4 regions of the Tepidiforma sp. genome follow, and region 1 is predicted to be linked to each of the others. Evidence: riboswitches for the same ligand, from Rfam matches in the RefSeq annotation. Region 1 holds a riboswitch; each other region holds the start of a gene.

The links. A riboswitch is a leader RNA that binds a small molecule or an ion and turns the genes downstream of it on or off. The one in region 1 is predicted to bind cyclic di-AMP.
Region 2: linked by a shared signal. The riboswitch ahead of N2041_RS10655 (hypothetical protein) and the one ahead of N2041_RS11255 (glycosyltransferase family 2 protein) in region 1 are both predicted to bind cyclic di-AMP.
Region 3: linked by a shared signal. The riboswitch ahead of N2041_RS07680 (hypothetical protein) and the one ahead of N2041_RS11255 (glycosyltransferase family 2 protein) in region 1 are both predicted to bind cyclic di-AMP.
Region 4: linked by a shared signal. The riboswitch ahead of N2041_RS08680 (MFS transporter) and the one ahead of N2041_RS11255 (glycosyltransferase family 2 protein) in region 1 are both predicted to bind cyclic di-AMP.

The regions. Positions count from the first base shown of each region.
Region 1 covers NZ_JANZZD010000022.1:32,456-36,217, forward strand. The annotation lists gene N2041_RS11255 (glycosyltransferase family 2 protein) at 1-1,673, opposite strand, end outside; cyclic di-AMP (ydaO/yuaA leader) riboswitch at 1,690-1,848, opposite strand; gene N2041_RS11260 (hypothetical protein) at 1,985-2,653, shown strand; gene N2041_RS11265 (thiamine pyrophosphate-binding protein) at 2,724-3,762, shown strand, end outside.
Region 2 covers NZ_JANZZD010000020.1:10,215-13,976, reverse strand. The annotation lists gene N2041_RS10670 (hypothetical protein) at 1-201, shown strand, start outside; gene N2041_RS10665 (response regulator transcription factor) at 300-1,076, opposite strand; gene N2041_RS10660 (antibiotic biosynthesis monooxygenase) at 1,299-1,562, opposite strand; gene N2041_RS10655 (hypothetical protein) at 1,702-1,920, opposite strand; cyclic di-AMP (ydaO/yuaA leader) riboswitch at 2,011-2,145, opposite strand; gene N2041_RS10650 (GNAT family protein) at 2,274-2,840, opposite strand; gene N2041_RS10645 (hypothetical protein) at 2,867-3,762, opposite strand, start outside.
Region 3 covers NZ_JANZZD010000011.1:39,943-43,704, forward strand. The annotation lists gene panC (pantoate--beta-alanine ligase) at 1-36, opposite strand, end outside; gene panB (3-methyl-2-oxobutanoate hydroxymethyltransferase) at 135-977, opposite strand; gene panD (aspartate 1-decarboxylase) at 1,015-1,422, opposite strand; gene N2041_RS07680 (hypothetical protein) at 1,719-2,210, opposite strand; cyclic di-AMP (ydaO/yuaA leader) riboswitch at 2,303-2,440, opposite strand; gene cysS (cysteine--tRNA ligase) at 2,523-3,762, opposite strand, start outside.
Region 4 covers NZ_JANZZD010000013.1:67,321-71,082, reverse strand. The annotation lists gene N2041_RS08685 (cation:proton antiporter) at 1-220, shown strand, start outside; gene N2041_RS08680 (MFS transporter) at 206-1,630, opposite strand; cyclic di-AMP (ydaO/yuaA leader) riboswitch at 1,617-1,752, opposite strand; gene ileS (isoleucine--tRNA ligase) at 1,817-3,762, opposite strand, start outside.

The sequences.
Region 1 (3,762 bases):
CTCCCCTTTTCGGCGACGCGGTAGACGAGCCCCTTGCCGGAGGCGAGCTTCCACTGGGCGTTGAGCGCGGGGAGGCTCGCGAAGAAGAAGGTGATGACGGCCATCAGCGGCCACATCAGCAGGCCGGTGACATAGACGGAGCGCGAGACGTAGGAGGGCCGGGGGCCGCGCGTGCGGAGTTCGAAGACGATCATGACCAGCAGCGGGAAGAGGCAGAGCGCGACGAGGATGCCCGGCAGGTTGAGCCACATCGTGGGCTCGAAGATGCCCTCGGGGCCGATGCGGAACCAGCGAGAGGGCTCGAGGAAGTGCTCGGGGTGCCAGCCGGTGCCGGGCACTTCGTAGCGGTGCGTCCACCAGCCGGGGAGCGGCGCGCCGAGCTTCGCGGCGAAGCGGGCCGGGAGGACGATGCCGAGCGTGACGATGTACCACTGGGCGGCCCAGAGGACGTGGACCTTCGTGACCGCACCGGCGAGGAGCAGGCGGCGGCGCCAGGAGAGCGGCGACTTCGGATGCATGGCGGCCCGCCACGCGTAGGGGATATCGCTTGCGCCCCAGGCGTGGCGGACGGACTGGGCATAGTGCGCCTTGAGCGTCTTCCAGTAGCCGTCGGCCAGGACGCAGTCGTTGCCGAGGGGGAGGAAGAGCGGTTCGACGTTCACGTCGTCGCCGAGGCTGTAGGAGCACTTCAGGTAGAGGTGCCAGTCCTCGGGGATGACCTCCTCGTCCCAGTAGTCGACCTCATGGAGCATCTGCCATGAGAGGGAGTAGCAGCTGGTGGGGAAGCGGACGCTGCCGGGGATGAGGAGGTTGGAGGTGCGGTTGATGCCGGAGAGGCCGTCCGGGATGCGGAGCGGGGCCGGGATCTCCCAGATGTTGTTCGAGTTGAAGATGGTGGGCTGCCAGAAGGTGCGGTACGGCTTCTTCGCGGTGAGGAAGAGGTAGTTCAGCGCGGCGAAGTGGGAGGGATGGAAGACGGCGTCGGCGTCGCAGCTCGTGACCGTATAGCGGAGGAGGTCGTCGCCGCCCCGCTCGATGAGGCGGAGGTAGGCTTCGCGCGCGCCCCAGGCCTCGTTCGAACCCTTGCCGGGCGTCTCGCCCGGCAGGCCCGCCGGGTGGAAAGTGGCGAAGATATCAGCGAAGACGCCCGGGTAGCGGGCGACGAGGCGGGCCGCCTTTTCGCGGGCGCCGGCTTCGCGGTCCTCCATGGCGAGGACGACGACGAGCTGCTTCGCGACGGACTGCGCGGCGAGGGAATCGACCGTGCGGGCGAGGCCCTCTTCGGATTCGCGGTAGTTGGGGATGATGACGAGGTGCCGGGGCCATGCCCAGCGGTCCGGCTGGCCGGTGCGGGCGACGTGCGCCTCGTACTTCGCGCGCCAGTCGGTCTGCTTCCAGCGGGCGATGCGGCGGAGGCCGATAGCGCAGGCGATGGCGACGGAGTAGCTGCGGAGGAGCCAGTAGACGAAAAAAGCCGTGGAGAGGACGGCGAAGAGGAGGGGCGCCTTGAACGGGCCCCAGAAGATGAAGCTGACGAGGAAGAGGGAGAGGAAGAGGGGGAGGGCGTTGCCGAGCCGCTCCCAGAACGGGGAACGGGCGCTGACGGAGAGCTGCGGCAGTTCGCAGCTGCGCGGGGCAGGAGATGCGACGGGTGCGGAAGGCCTGGAGACCATGTGCGGGGTGGCCTCGAACTCGGTCTTCCTACGCCGCCGAGGTTAGCTGCCGGGCTGCGGCCGGAGATAGCCGCTCCGCCTTCGCCGCCCGGGATGCCGGGCGGCCGGGGCGGATTCGCCCCGAAAACTGGTTCCCCCGTTCTGCCCCGGAGGGCAGACTAGGCGCTGCGGCACGAGGGCCGCAGATGCATCGTTCGCCGGGCAGGCGTAAGCGTCAAGGCCCGGAATCGAAGAATTTTTCCGGGAAATCGGGGGTCGAGATGAACGGGGAATTGCAGATTCGGGAATCGCTCTTCGGGGATATTCGCGAGGTGAATTTCTGGTTCAGGTGCGGCGAGGAGCTCGTGCCGGGGGTGGCGTACCTGCCGGCCGGGGCGGAAGAGCCGATGCCGCTGGTGCTCATCCAGCACCCGGGGATGGGCTCGAAAGAGGACTACTGGGTGAGCGAGGTGGGCCAGCGGTGGGCGAAGCGGGGCTGGGTGTGCGCGGGGCTCGATGCGCCGCTGCACGGCGAGCGGCAAACGCACGACCCGATGGCGCTCTTCCGGCAGCCCGAGCGGTACGAGGCAGTGCGGGCGCAGTTCGCCGCGGAGGTGGCGCGGATGCTCGAGCTGCTGCCCGGCGCGCTCCCGATCGATACGGAGAGGCTGGGCTACGTCGGGTATTCGCTCGGGAGCATGATCGGGCTGGCGGCAGTGGCCCGGAGCGGCCGCTTCCGGGCGGCTGCGTTCTGCCTCGTGGGCGAAGGCGGGCTCGCCGGGAGCGCTGCCGGCCCGGATTCGGACGCGGCGAAGCTGGGCGGCGTGGCGGTGCGCATCGTCGGCAAGCTGAACGATGAGCTGATCCCGCGCGAACGCACGGAAGCGCTCTTCGCGGCGCTGCCGGGCGACAAGGACCTCCAGTGGCTGCCCGGCGGCCACTTCGAGATCGGGCCGGACGTCGTGCGGCTGGCGGAGGAGTGGATGGCTGCGAAGCTCTGAGCCCCGAGCGGCGAGCGGGGCAGCTGCGTATACTCGCGGGCACTGCATCTACCCCAACCCGGAGCACGCGATGGGCACCATGATCGACGGGGGCGAAATCATCGCCCGGATGATCAAGCAGGAGGGCGTGAGCCACATCTTCACGCTCTCCGGCGGGCACATCCAGAACATCTACGAGGGATGCCTGAACAACGGCATCGGCATCGTGGATACGCGGCACGAACAATCGGCCGGGCACGCAGCCGACGGCTATTCGCGCATCACCTTCAAGCCGGGGGTGGCGGTCGTCACCGCCGGCCCGGGCGTGACGGACGTCGTGACGGCGGTAGCGAACGCGTACCAGGCCTCGAGCCCGATGGTGGTCATCGGCGGGCGGTCGCCGCTACGGCAGTACGACATGGGATCGCTGCAGGATATCGAGCTGCTCGACGTGATGAAGCCGATCACGAAGTGGTCGCAGGCGGTGTACGAGACGCGGCGGCTTCCGTACTACATGGCGATGGCGTTCCGGGAGGCGATGACGGGCCGCTACGGGCCGGCCTTCCTGCAGGTGCCCTCGGACGTGCTGTTCGGCCGGGTGGACGAGGACTCGCTGGAGTGGCCGAAGAACTACCGCGTGACCGGGGAGATCATGGGCGACCCGGCGCTCATCAAGCAGGCGGCGCAGCTCATCCGGGACGCGGAGAAGCCGATGGTGATGGCGGGCTCGGGCGTGTTCTGGCACCGCGCCCACCGGGAGCTGGCCGAGTTCGCGCGCGCGGCCGATGTGCCGGTGTACACGAACGCGATGGGCCGCGGCACGCTCCGGCAGGACAACCCGAACTTCTTCTCGCTCTCGCGGAAGCCTGCCTTCGCCCAGGCGGACGTGATCGTCATCCTCGGGACGCCGATCGACTTCCGGCTGAAGTACGGCCGGCCGCCGGCCTGGAACCCGGCGGCGAAGGTCATCCAGATCGACATCGACCCGCGGGATATCGGCCGGAACCGGGATTTCACCATCGGCATCGAGGCGAACATCCGCCAGGCGCTGCTGCAGCTGACGTCGGAGATCGGGAAAGCGGAGCACCGGGAGTGGATGACCTACCTGCGCGGGCTGGAGAACCAGGCAG
Region 2 (3,762 bases), on a different contig from region 1:
GAGGTGAAGCGCTGCACGCAAAAGCGCATCACCATCAACACGTTCATGCTCGACCGGAACTACTACCTGAAGGAGTTCGTGAACCAGGTGGCCCGGATCAACAAGGGGCGCGTGTTCTACACGACGCCGGACAAGCTGGGCGAGTACATCCTGGTGGACTACGTGGCGCAGAAGCGGAAGCGGCTGGCCGGGATGGGCTGAGCCGCCGCGGCGTACGGTGAGACAGCGAAGGGGTCCCGTTTCGGACCCCTTCGTTCGTGCGTTCGCGGGGAGGTGGTGCGCGGAAGTCGGCCGGGGCCTCAGCCGGCGGCGGCCTCCGCGTCGTCGAGCATCGACTGGGCCTCTTCGACGCTTTCGAGGCGGACGATGCCCTTGCGGATGGCGTAGCGGATGAGGTCGGTGCGGTTGCGGGCGTGGAGCTTGGCCATGATGTGGGCCTTGTGGGCCTCGACGGTCTTGACGGAAATGTAGAGCTCGTTGGCGATGCCCTGGTTGGTGTACCCCTCGGCGATGAGCTGGAGGACTTCGCGCTCGCGGCTGGTGAGGGTATCCATGCCGTTGCGCTGGTCGGAGCGCTTCGCCTGGTAGAGGACTTCGGCGAGGTCGAAGCCTTCGGAGAGGGCGCTGGAGAAGTAGCTGTTGCCGCGGTGGACCGTCTGGATGGCGAGGACGAGTTCGGAAACGTCGGACTTCTTGATGATGTAGCCGGAGGCGCCGGAGCGGATGGCATCGAGCAGCTGGTCTTCATCGACGAAGCCGCTGAGCATGACGACGCGGGTGGCGGGGGCGATGCGGCGGATTTGGCGGGTGGCTTCGAGGCCGTTGAGGCCGGGCATGACGACGTCCATGAGGACGACGTCGGGCTGGAGGCGCTCGACCGCCTGGACGGCTTCGCGGCCGTTTTCGACGTCGGCGACGACTTCGAGTTCGGGCTGCGCCTCGAGGAGCATCCGGAGGGCCTGGCGGATGACGGCGTGGTCATCGACGAGGAGGATGCGGATGGGAGCTGCGGCGCGGGCCGGGCCGTTCGTCGGGCGGGCCGGGAAGGTCCGTGGCTGGGGGCGCAGTTGGTTCACAGGTCGAACTCCTCAGGTAGTCTCCGGCGGCGGCGGGGAGGTGCCGTGCCGTTGGGGTTGCCCGTGTGGGGAACCCGGCGACAGGGAGGAGTCTAGGGGCTGCCTCGCGGGGGCGTATTGGCGAAAACCCTGATCCTCGGCGGCGAACTCCCGGTGGTGAGGGGCGCCGCGCGGCGAGATCGGGGGAATCCCGCGGCCCCGCTGCGGGGGCCGCGGCCCGCATCAGATGGTGAAGAAGGCGCGCTCGGTGTGGCCGGGCTCGACGAGCAGATGGATTTCGGAGCGGAGGGCCATGATGTGGGTGTCGTTGGCGGTGCGCTCGGCGGATTCTTCGGAATCGTAGATGGCGAGGCGGGCGATTTCGCCGCTGTCGTCGTGGGGACGCATCAGGTAGTGGACCTGGCAGCCGGCGTGGGCGGCAGCGGCGGCATCGAGTTTGCGCAGGAGTTCTTCGCAGCGGGCTTCTTCGCCGCGGCGGGGCTTCATGATGGACAGGCGAATGTACGGCATGGGTGTGCTCTGCTACCTCCGGAGCGCGAATTCTAGGGCGCGGCGGTGCTGACGAAAAGGCGGGACCCCCGCGGTTGCGGGGGTCCCGGTTCCAGGGCGCTGGTTCGGCCGCGGATCAGAGCCGGAGCTTGCCGTGCGAGGGCTGGCGGCGGCGCTGGCGCTGGGGCAGGGCCGCTTCCTCGGCGGCGAGGTCGACGGGCGGGCTGGTGAGCACTTCGTGGACGTAGCCGCACATGATGCAGCTGCCGTAGGTGCCGTGCCAGTCGCGCTCGACGATGATGGAGCCGCGGCACTTGGGGCAGGACTTCGGCGGTGCTTCCTGCAGAGCTGGCATGACGATTCCCTCCTCTTCCTTTCGATAAAGAGCCGTTATGGTGACCTTCGAGGACAGAAAAAAAGACCTCGAAACGAGCTACCTGCTCGCCAGGCCTTCCAGACTGCCGACGGGGTTAGCTGACGGGCTCGGGCGGAAGGCGCCCTGGCGGCCGGGTGGCCGCGTTCGCCCCGGGGTGATGGGTCCCCCGCTGCGCCGCTGTGGCGCACTAGGCAGGTGGTGCACTGAACCGAACGCGCATGCGAACGACGACGAACGCCGTTCACTCGGCGCAAGCTACCCAATGCGCCGGGGGCTGTCAATAGGTCTTTGCGCTTTTCGTCACAAATTTACCGGGTGGTCCGGGAAGCGCCCTACGCCCCGGCGGGAGGTTCGCGCAGCTCGCCTTCGAGGAGCGCCATGAGGTGGAGGTCGTGCCAGCGGCCGTATTTCCACACCGCCTGCCGCCGGGTGCCTTCGCGCTGGAAGCCGAGCCGCTCGTAGAGGCGGATGGCGCGCTCGTTCTCCGCGAAGACCCAGAGTTCGATGCGGTGGAGGTTCATCATCTCGAAGCCGAAGCGGCAGAGGGTCGCGACGGCGTCGGTGCCGTAGCCGCCGTGCCAGCGGGTGCGGTCGCCGATGGCGATGCCGAGTTCGGCGCAGCGGTCCTCGGGGCTGGACGTGCGGAGATCGGCGCCGCCGATGAGCTGGCTGTCGAGCAGGGCTTCGATGGCGAAGCTGGCGTTCGCGTAGGCCGGCCGGGAGTGGGCGGCGAGGAACTCCTCCTCCGTCCGGTGGGAGACGGGGTAGCGGAGGCTGAGGTAGCGGGTGACCTCCGGGTCGTTGAACCAGCGGTGGAGCTGGTCAGCGTCGCGCGGCTCGCGGGCGCGGAGCCGGATGAGGCGGCCTTCGAAGGGACTCGGGGGAGCGGGCTCGTCCATGACGGCAGGATGCACCCGGCAGCGGGCTACGTCGAGGCGAGGGCGCCGGCGGCGAGGGCGAGCGCGAGCGCGGCGAAGGCCGGGCCGAGCGCGGCCGCGCGGGGGTCGTTCGCACGGCCGGCCAGCAGCCCCGCGCCGGGCCCGGCGGCGAGGGCGAAGGCTGCGAGCAGCGCGTAGGCATCGGCCGGGCCGGGGCCGAAGAAGCGGAGCGCCGGCGCGGCGGCGAGGAGGACGGCCGGCGCGGCGAGGGCGGCCGCGAAGGCGAGCCACGGCCGGGGGCGGCGCTCGAGGACGGTGCCGGAGACCGCGAGGGCGGCGAAGCCGAGCAGGAGGCCGAGCGCACCGCCGGCGCTGGCCGCGGGAAGCGGGCGCAGCGACGGGAGCGGCCAGCGCGCGGCCCGGATGGCGGCAGCCTCGCCTTCGATGAGGTCGCCGGCGGCGAGCCGCGAGGCGACGAACGCGTCGCGGGACGCGGCATCGGCGCCGAGGAGGAGGCGGATGTCGGCGGGGCCGAAGTCGGCGTCGTCGCCGATGGCCGCGCGGAGGTCGTCGAGCGTCTCGCGGTGGGCGCGCACCTCGTTGGCGAGGGCGTAGCGGTCCGGCGCGCCGGGCGGGATGAGCCCGAGCGCCTGGACGGCTTCGGCGTAGGCGACCGGATCGGATGCGGCGGTGCGGAGGAGTTCGTGGCGGCCGTGCGCGCCGAAGGCGAGCGCGAGCGCGAGCCCGGCGAGGATCGCCGCGCCGAACGCGGCAGCGGCAGCGGGAGGGGCGGCAGGCGGTGCGGCGGGACGGGCTTCGAGGGCGAGGCCGGCGCCCTCCCCGGGGCGGGCCCAGAGGGTGATGCTGACCTCCCCCGGCCCGGGCGCGGCCGCAGCGGCGGGGACGAGCGGGACGAGCGAGGCGCGGGCGATGGCGGGTCCGA
Region 3 (3,762 bases), on a different contig from region 1:
GAGGTCGCCGGGGTGGGCGCGCCGCCAACGCTGCATGGCGGCGGGGCTGGTGAGGATGACGGGTCCGCCGGGGTGCGCGGGCTCGCCGGCGAGGGAGAAGTCGGCGTCGCTGGCGGGCGGCATGGGCGGGCGGGTCAGCCGGCCTGCGCGAGCTCGGCGAGGGTGGCGTCGTCCATCTCGAAGCTGTGCTCGGCGGTGGGGAACTGGCCGCCTTCGACCTCGCCGATGTAGGCGCGGACGGCCTCGCGGATGGCTTCGCCGAGGACGGCGTAGCGCTTCGCGTGCTTGAGCGGCCGGCGGTCGTCGTAGATGCCGAGCATGTCGTGGAGGACCTGCACCTGGCCGTCGCAGTGGGGCCCGGCGCCGATGCCGATGGTGGGGATGGCGATGCGCTCGGTGACCATGCGGGCGAGCGGCGCGGGGATGGTTTCGAGGACGACGGCGAAGGCGCCGGCTTCTTCGAGGGCGCGGGCGTCGGCGATGAGCTTCGCGGCGGCGGCCGGCGTCTTGCCCTGCACCTTGTGGCCGCCGAACTGGTTGACCGACTGCGGGGTGAGGCCGAGGTGACCCATGACGGGGATGCCGGCGTCGACCATGCGGCGGACCAGCGGGGCGAGCTGGCTGCCGCCTTCGAGCTTGACGGCGGTGGCGCCGCCTTCTTTGAGGAGGCGGCCGGCGTTGCGCATCGCCTCATTCGGGTCGGCCTGGTAGCTCATGAAGGGCATATCGGCGACGACGATGGCTTTTTCGGTGGCGCGGACGACGGCGCGGGTGTGGTAGACGATGTCGTCCATGGTGACGGGGATGGTGGAGTCGTAGCCGAGGACGACGGAGCCGAGGGAGTCGCCGACGAGGATGATGGGGATGCCGGCCTGTTCGACGAGGCGGGCGGTGGGGTAGTCGTAGGCGGTGATCATCGCGAACCGCCGCCCCTGGGCTTTCCATTCTTTGAGTTTGTGGATCGAGAGCCGTCCCATGGCCCGGTGCCCCTCCTTCGCGCGGTGCGCGCGGGAATCAGCCGGCGGCGCTGCCGGCGAGTTCGCGCGGGTTGTGGCTGTAGCCGTCGCCCGCTTCGACACTGGTGATGCGGTTGTGGGCATCGACGAAGACGCGGCGGGGCGCGATGGCCTGCGCCTCGGCGTCGGTGAGGTGCTGGTAGGCGATGATGATGACGATATCGCCGCGGTGGACGAGGTGGGCGGCGGCGCCGTTGACGCAGATTTCGCCGGAGCCGCGTTCGCCGCGGATGGCGTAGGTTTCGAGGCGGGCGCCGTTGGTCACGTCGACGACGTGGACCTGTTCGTAGGGGAGGATGTTGGCGGCCTCCATGAGGTCCGGGTCGATGGTGATGGAGCCCTCGTAATCGAGGTTGGCGCCTGTGACGGTGGCGCGGTGGATTTTGCCGCTCATCATCACGCGCATGGTGCTGTCCCCTCCGGCGTGCCGCCGGCCGTTCAGCAAACGTCCCCGCTTCGGTGCGTGCGAGGCGGGGACGACACGGGGCTTGGCAGGGGGCGCACGGGGCGCTGGTTCCGGCTCAACTTCCCGGTCCGTACCGGCCACGCGGGTCCAGGCGGACGCTCGTTGAACGTGCAGGCGGTTCGTGTAGCAGGCTCGACGTCCTTACGGGGATCGCCGGCGGCATGATCGTTTCGATACGGCGAAGCGTTGTCAAGGGGCGAACCGCGGGAGTTCGCGGTCCGCCCCGCGGGGGCGCGTCAGCCGGCTTCGCCGAGGTCGCGGTGGGTGGTTTCGAAGACGATCTGGGTGAGGCGGTTGTGGTGGCGGGCGAGGGCCATTTCGAGGAGGATGGCCTGCTCGCTGAGCTCGATCATCTTCCAGATGTCGATATCGCCGGGGGCGCTGGCCTCGGCGACGAGCTCGTCGATCTTGCGCGAGAACGCTTCGTGCTCTTCGCGCTGCTGGTCGACGCGGGGCATGAGCCGGGGTTCGAGCATCTCGGCGAGGTTGAGGGGCGAATCGGGGAGCTCGGCGCTCCAGATGTGGTGGCGGATGGCGGCGCGGGCGTCGGTGACGGCCTGGCGGAAGGCGCTCTGCCACGCCTGCGGCTGGTTGGCATGGAAGGGGAGCCGGGCGGCGTGGCGGAGCAGGTCGCGGGCCTCGGCGAGGGGGTCGCGGATGGTGAAGACGGAGCCATCCGCCTGGAGCGGAGCGAAGGTGCCGGAATAGGACGTGGGTGCTGAAGTCATGGCAGAACCTCCTGGCGATGCCGTCGTGGGGCCGCGCCGCGCCTCCGGTGGGAGGGCCGGCGGGCCTGTTCGGATTCCGGGGAGGGCCGGGGCGGTGCCCTCCGAACGCCTGCGGGGTTAGCTGACGGGTTCGGCGTCGGAAGTCGCCTATGCGCCTGCTCGCGCAATACACCCCAGGGAGTGGTTCCCCCGCCCCCGCCGGCTGCGGCGGGGTTCGGCACGAGTCACCGTATCACGGGCGGGGCGCGGCGTGTGCTACGAACTGCCTGTTTCGGCGTTGCAATCGCATAACAATCGGGCCGGCGGGGCGGCTCAGCGCTCGCTCCAGGTGGTGCCGTCGGGGCTGTCCTTGAGGTCGATGCCGAGGTCGGCGAGGCGGTCGCGGATGCGGTCGGCGAGGGCCCACTGCTTCGCGGCGCGCAGCTCGGCGCGGAGTTCGACGAGGAGGTCGATGAAGGGCGCGGCTTCGCGGCGGCGGCCGGCGGGGGCCTGGAGGGTGAGGCCGAGGACGCCGCACAGTTCGCGGAGCACACCCTGGGCGGGGGCGACATCGCCGCCGGCGGCGGCGGCGCGGTTGATCTCGCGGGCGAGTTCGAAGAGGGCGGCGAGGGCGCGCGGCGTGTTGAGGTCGTCGTCCATGGCTTCGATGAAGCGGGCGCGGACGGCTTCGTGGTCGATGCCGGCGGGCTGGCTGCCGCCGGGGGCGAAGGCGGCATGGCGGAGGCGCTCGGCGCCGGCCTTCGCGGCTTCGAGGGCCTCTTCGGAGTAGGTGACGGGGCTGCGGTAGTGGCTGGTGATGACGAAGAGGCGGAGGGCATCGGCGCCGTACCGGTCGAGGGCCTCCTGGATGGAGACCAGGTTGCCGATGGACTTCGACATCTTTTCGCTGCCGAGCTGGAGGAGGGCGTTGTGCATCCAGATGCGGGCGAAGGGGGGCTTGCCGGTGTAGGCCTCGGTCTGGGCGATTTCGTTGGTGTGGTGGGGGAAGATGAGGTCCATCCCGCCGCCGTGGATGTCGATCTGCTCGCCGAGGGTTTCGAGGGCCATGGCGGAGCACTCGATGTGCCAGCCGGGGCGGCCGGGGCCCCACGGGCTTTCCCAGCTCGGCTCGCCGGGCTTGGCAGCCTTCCAGAGGGCGAAATCGAGCGGGTCCTCTTTGTGCTCGGTGGGGTCGACGCGGGCGCCGGCGCGGAGGTCATCGATATCGCGCTTGGCGAGGGCGCCGTACCGCTCGGCGCCGAAGGCCCGGACGCGGTAGTAGACATCGCCGCCAGCAGCGTAGGCGAAGCCCTTCGCGATGAGGCCGTCGATGAAGCGGATGATCTGGGGCATCACCTGGGTGACGCGGGGGTACTGGTGGGCGGGGAGGACGTTCATCGCCGCGAGCTGGGCGAGGTACTGGCGGATGTTCTGCTCGGCGAGCTCGGCCATGGGGATGCCGAGGCGGTTGGCGCGCTCGATGAGCTTGTCGTCGATATCGGTGAAGTTCTGGATGTGGCGGACGGGGATGCCGCGCCAGTCGAGGTAGCGGCGGAGGGTATCGAAGACGATA
Region 4 (3,762 bases), on a different contig from region 1:
CGTCACCTTCGCCCGGGGCGCGAACCCGGCCATCGACATCGTGGTGCGGACGCACAGCGAAGGCGAGCGGGCGTTCCTCGAAGAGCACGGCGCGGACGAGGCGGTGCTGGGCGAGCTGGAGCTGGCGCTGGAGATGAGCCGCCACACGCTGAAGGCGTTCCGCGTCGGCGAGCCGGCGGTCGCGGCGATCCTCGCCCGGATGCGGTCACGCGCCGGCTGAGGGCGAGGGCGCGGCCTCCGGTTCGAGCGCCGGCCGCCGGGCGAACAGCGAGCGGGCGCGGTCGAGTTCGGCGAGCAGGAGGAAGCCGGCCACGAGGAGCGCCATCCCTGCGAGCGTGACCCGCGCGCCGGCGTAGGTGGTCCCGATGCCGAGGGCGAGGAGCGGCAGCGAAATCGCCGTCTCCGTGATGGTGAGCTGCACGGCGAAGACGCGGCCGTGCTGGCCCGGCGGGGCCGTCTCGGTGAGGGCGACGCGGCCGGCGATGAGCAGGCCAGAGAGCGACGCGCCGAGCAGGAAGGCGACCGGGATGGCGACCGCGAAGGTGGTGTTCATCTCCGCTTCGAGCCGGGCGACGGGCGGGATGTGGCTGTACTGGGCGACCGCCGTGATGCCGTAATCGAGCGCCGCCAGCGCGGCGAGCGCGGCGACGAGCCCGAGGAGCGAGAGGCGCAGCACCTCGTGGGCGCGGGCGAGGGTGAGTTCGCGGCTGCACCACCAGAGCCCGGCGAGGACGCCGAGGATGCCCGGCACGAACAGGTAGGCGATCGCCTCCCAGCCGAGGCCGAGGTCGCGCTCGAGGTAGAACGGGAGCGCGACGACGATGCCCTTGGAGACGACCATCTTGAGGCCGAGGGCGATGACGGCGTAGCGGGCGATCGATTCGCGGCCGAAGAACCGCATCGTCGCGCCGAAGGAGAGCGCGGCGCGGGCGCTGCCAGCGGCAAACGCCCGCGCCAGCGGAGCGACACGCACGGCCAGCACCACGGTCAGGAGAAAGAGGAGGGACAAACCGACTGCGGCGCCGATGACCATGGCCGTGGGACCGCCAAGGAAGTAGAGCGCGGGGGCGAGCACGAGCATGCCAGCGCCCTGCCCCGCGTACTGGAGCGCGGCGAACCACGAGTGCACCCGGCCGACGTGCGCATCCTGCAGGGGGCGCACGAGGGCGAGTTCGGCCGGGGTGAAGACCTGCGAACCGGTGGAGTAGAGGAAGGCGAGCACCCACGCGCTGGTGCCGCCATCGAGCCACCAGATGCCGGCCGCCACGGGGAGCAGCCGGAGCAGCGCCCCCGCGGCGTAGCCCCGCCCCGGCCCGAGCCGGTCGGCGAGCGAGCCGCCCGGCAGCCCGAGCACGATGGACGGGATGAGCATCGCGATGAAGAGGCTCGAAAGGTCGAGCGCGGGCTTCGAACTGGTGCCCGCGACGAGGAAGAGCGCAGCCAGCCAGATGTTCTGGGACGCTTGCGCGGTGAAGCGCGCGGCGTAGGTGAGCGTGCGTTCGAAGCGGAGCGACGGCGCGGCGGCGGACACCCGTGTTCCCCCGGAGACGATCTCGGTGGCGGCGCCGCCGGGAGGCGGGCCGCCGGGTTCGTCGAGAGACCGGGCTTTCAGGTGCCGCGTCTCTCCCAAGAGCCTGCGAGGTTAGCTGCCGGGTTCGGCATTGGGAGTTGCCTACGCGCTCGCGCGCGATTCACCCCGAGTGGTTGGGTCCCCCGCTCCCCGCGTGCGCGGGGATTCGGCTTCGCACACTATACGGCACGCGTGAGCGTTTCGTGTGCAGACCGTTAACGTGCAGCGAACGACCGCGCCGGGCGCTCAGCTCACGCGCTGGACGCCGAAGACCGTGCGGCTGCCGTCGAGGTCTTCCTCGGCGCGGACGGCGCCGGCCGGCGGCTCGCCGGCGGTGAGTTCGATGGCTAGCGTCTCCCCGCTGATGTAGGCGGCGTGGCTGGCGACCACCCGCTCCACCTCGGCGTCGCCGGCGACCCACGCGCGGATGCGGTCGGCCAGCTCGAAGCCGGCCTCGCGGCGGAGGTCCTGCAGCCGGCGGACGATTTCGCGGGCGAGCCCCTCGTCGGCGAGTTCGGGCGTGATGGCGGTCGTCACGGCGACGGTGTAGCCGGCCTCCTGCGCGGCGGCGTAGCCCTCCCGGTCCTGCGCCTGCAGCAGGATGTCGCCGGGCTCGAGCTCGATGCCGGCCACCGTGAGGCCGCGCCCACGGCGGACGGCGGCGGCCACCTCCGCCGGGTCGAGCGCGGCGAGCCCCTGCCGGATGGCGCCGACCGCCTGGCCGTGCTTCGGGCCGAGGACGGGGAGGTTCGGCTTCACGTCGTAGGCCACCACCTCGGTCTCGTCGTCGATGAGGCGGAGCGCCTTCGCGTTCAGTTCTTCGAGGACGAGGTGGCGGTTCCGTTCGACGACGGCAGCCTCGGCGGCATCGCGCAGCTTCACGACGACTTCGGCGACAGGCTGGCGGACCTTGATGCTGGCCTTCGCGCGGGCGGCCCGGCCGAGCGAGCAGAGCCGCTTGATGAGCTGGGTCTCGGCGTTCAGCCGGTCGTCGATGCGGCTGGCGTCGGCCTCCGGCCATGCGGCGAGGTGGACGCTCTCCGGCGCGGCGGGGTCGACGGAGCGGACGAGGTTCTGCCAGAGCTCCTCGGCGACGAACGGGGTGAACGGCGCGAGCAGCTTCGCGAGCGTCACGAGCGCCGCGTAGAGCGTTTCGTAGGCGCTCTGCTTGTCGGCGTCGCCTTCGGCAGCGCCCCGCCAGAAGCGGCGGCGGGAGCGGCGCACGTACCAGTTCGAAAGGTCGTCGACGAAGGCTTCGATGGCGCGGGCGGCGTCCGTCGGGTCGTACTCCTCGAGCTCGGCGGTGACCTTCGCGACGAGGGCGTTCAGCTCGCTCAGCAGCCACCTGTCGATCTCGGCCGCCGGTTCGAACCGGCCGCCGGAGGGCCGGAAGCCGTCGATGTTGGCGTAGCTGACGAAGAAGCTGTAGGTGTTCCAGAGGGTGAGGAGGAAGCGCCGGAGGCCCTCCTCCACGAGGCCGGCGCTGAAGCGGCGGGGCATGCCGGCGGGGCTGGCGGCGTACATGTACCAGCGGGTCGCATCGGCGCCGTGCTTCTCGATCACCGTCCACGGGTCGACGGTGTTGCCCCGGCTCTTCGACATCTTGTTGCCTTTTTCGTCGTTGATGTGGCCGAGGCAGATGACGTTCTTGTAGGCGATGCCATCCGGGATGGCGCCGGCGGCCTTCAGCAGGGTGGCCTCGGCGTGGAGGGTGTAGAACCAGCCGCGCGTCTGGTCGATCGCCTCGCAGATGAAATCGGCCGGGAAGTGGCGGCGGAACTCCGCCTCGTGTTCGAAGGGGAAGTGCCACTGGGCATACGGCATCGCGCCGCTGTCGAACCACGCGTCGGCGACTTCGGGGACGCGCCGGGCGGTGCCGCCGCAGGCCGCGCAGCGGATGGTGACGGCATCGACGTACGGCCGGTGGAGGTCGTCGAGCGCTTCGGCGGCGGCGCGGTCCTCGGCGCGCTCGATGAGCTCGGCCTTCGAGCCGATGCAGGCGGCTTCGCCGCAGGCCTCGCAGCGCCAGAAGGGGAGCGGCGTGCCCCAGTACCGTTCGCGGCTGACGGCCCAGTCGATGTTGTTCGCGAGCCAGTTGCCGAAGCGGCCGTGCTTGATGTGCTCGGGATACCAGTTGATCCGCTCGTTGCCGGCGAGCAGCTGCCCGCGGAGGGCCGTGGTGCGGAGGTACC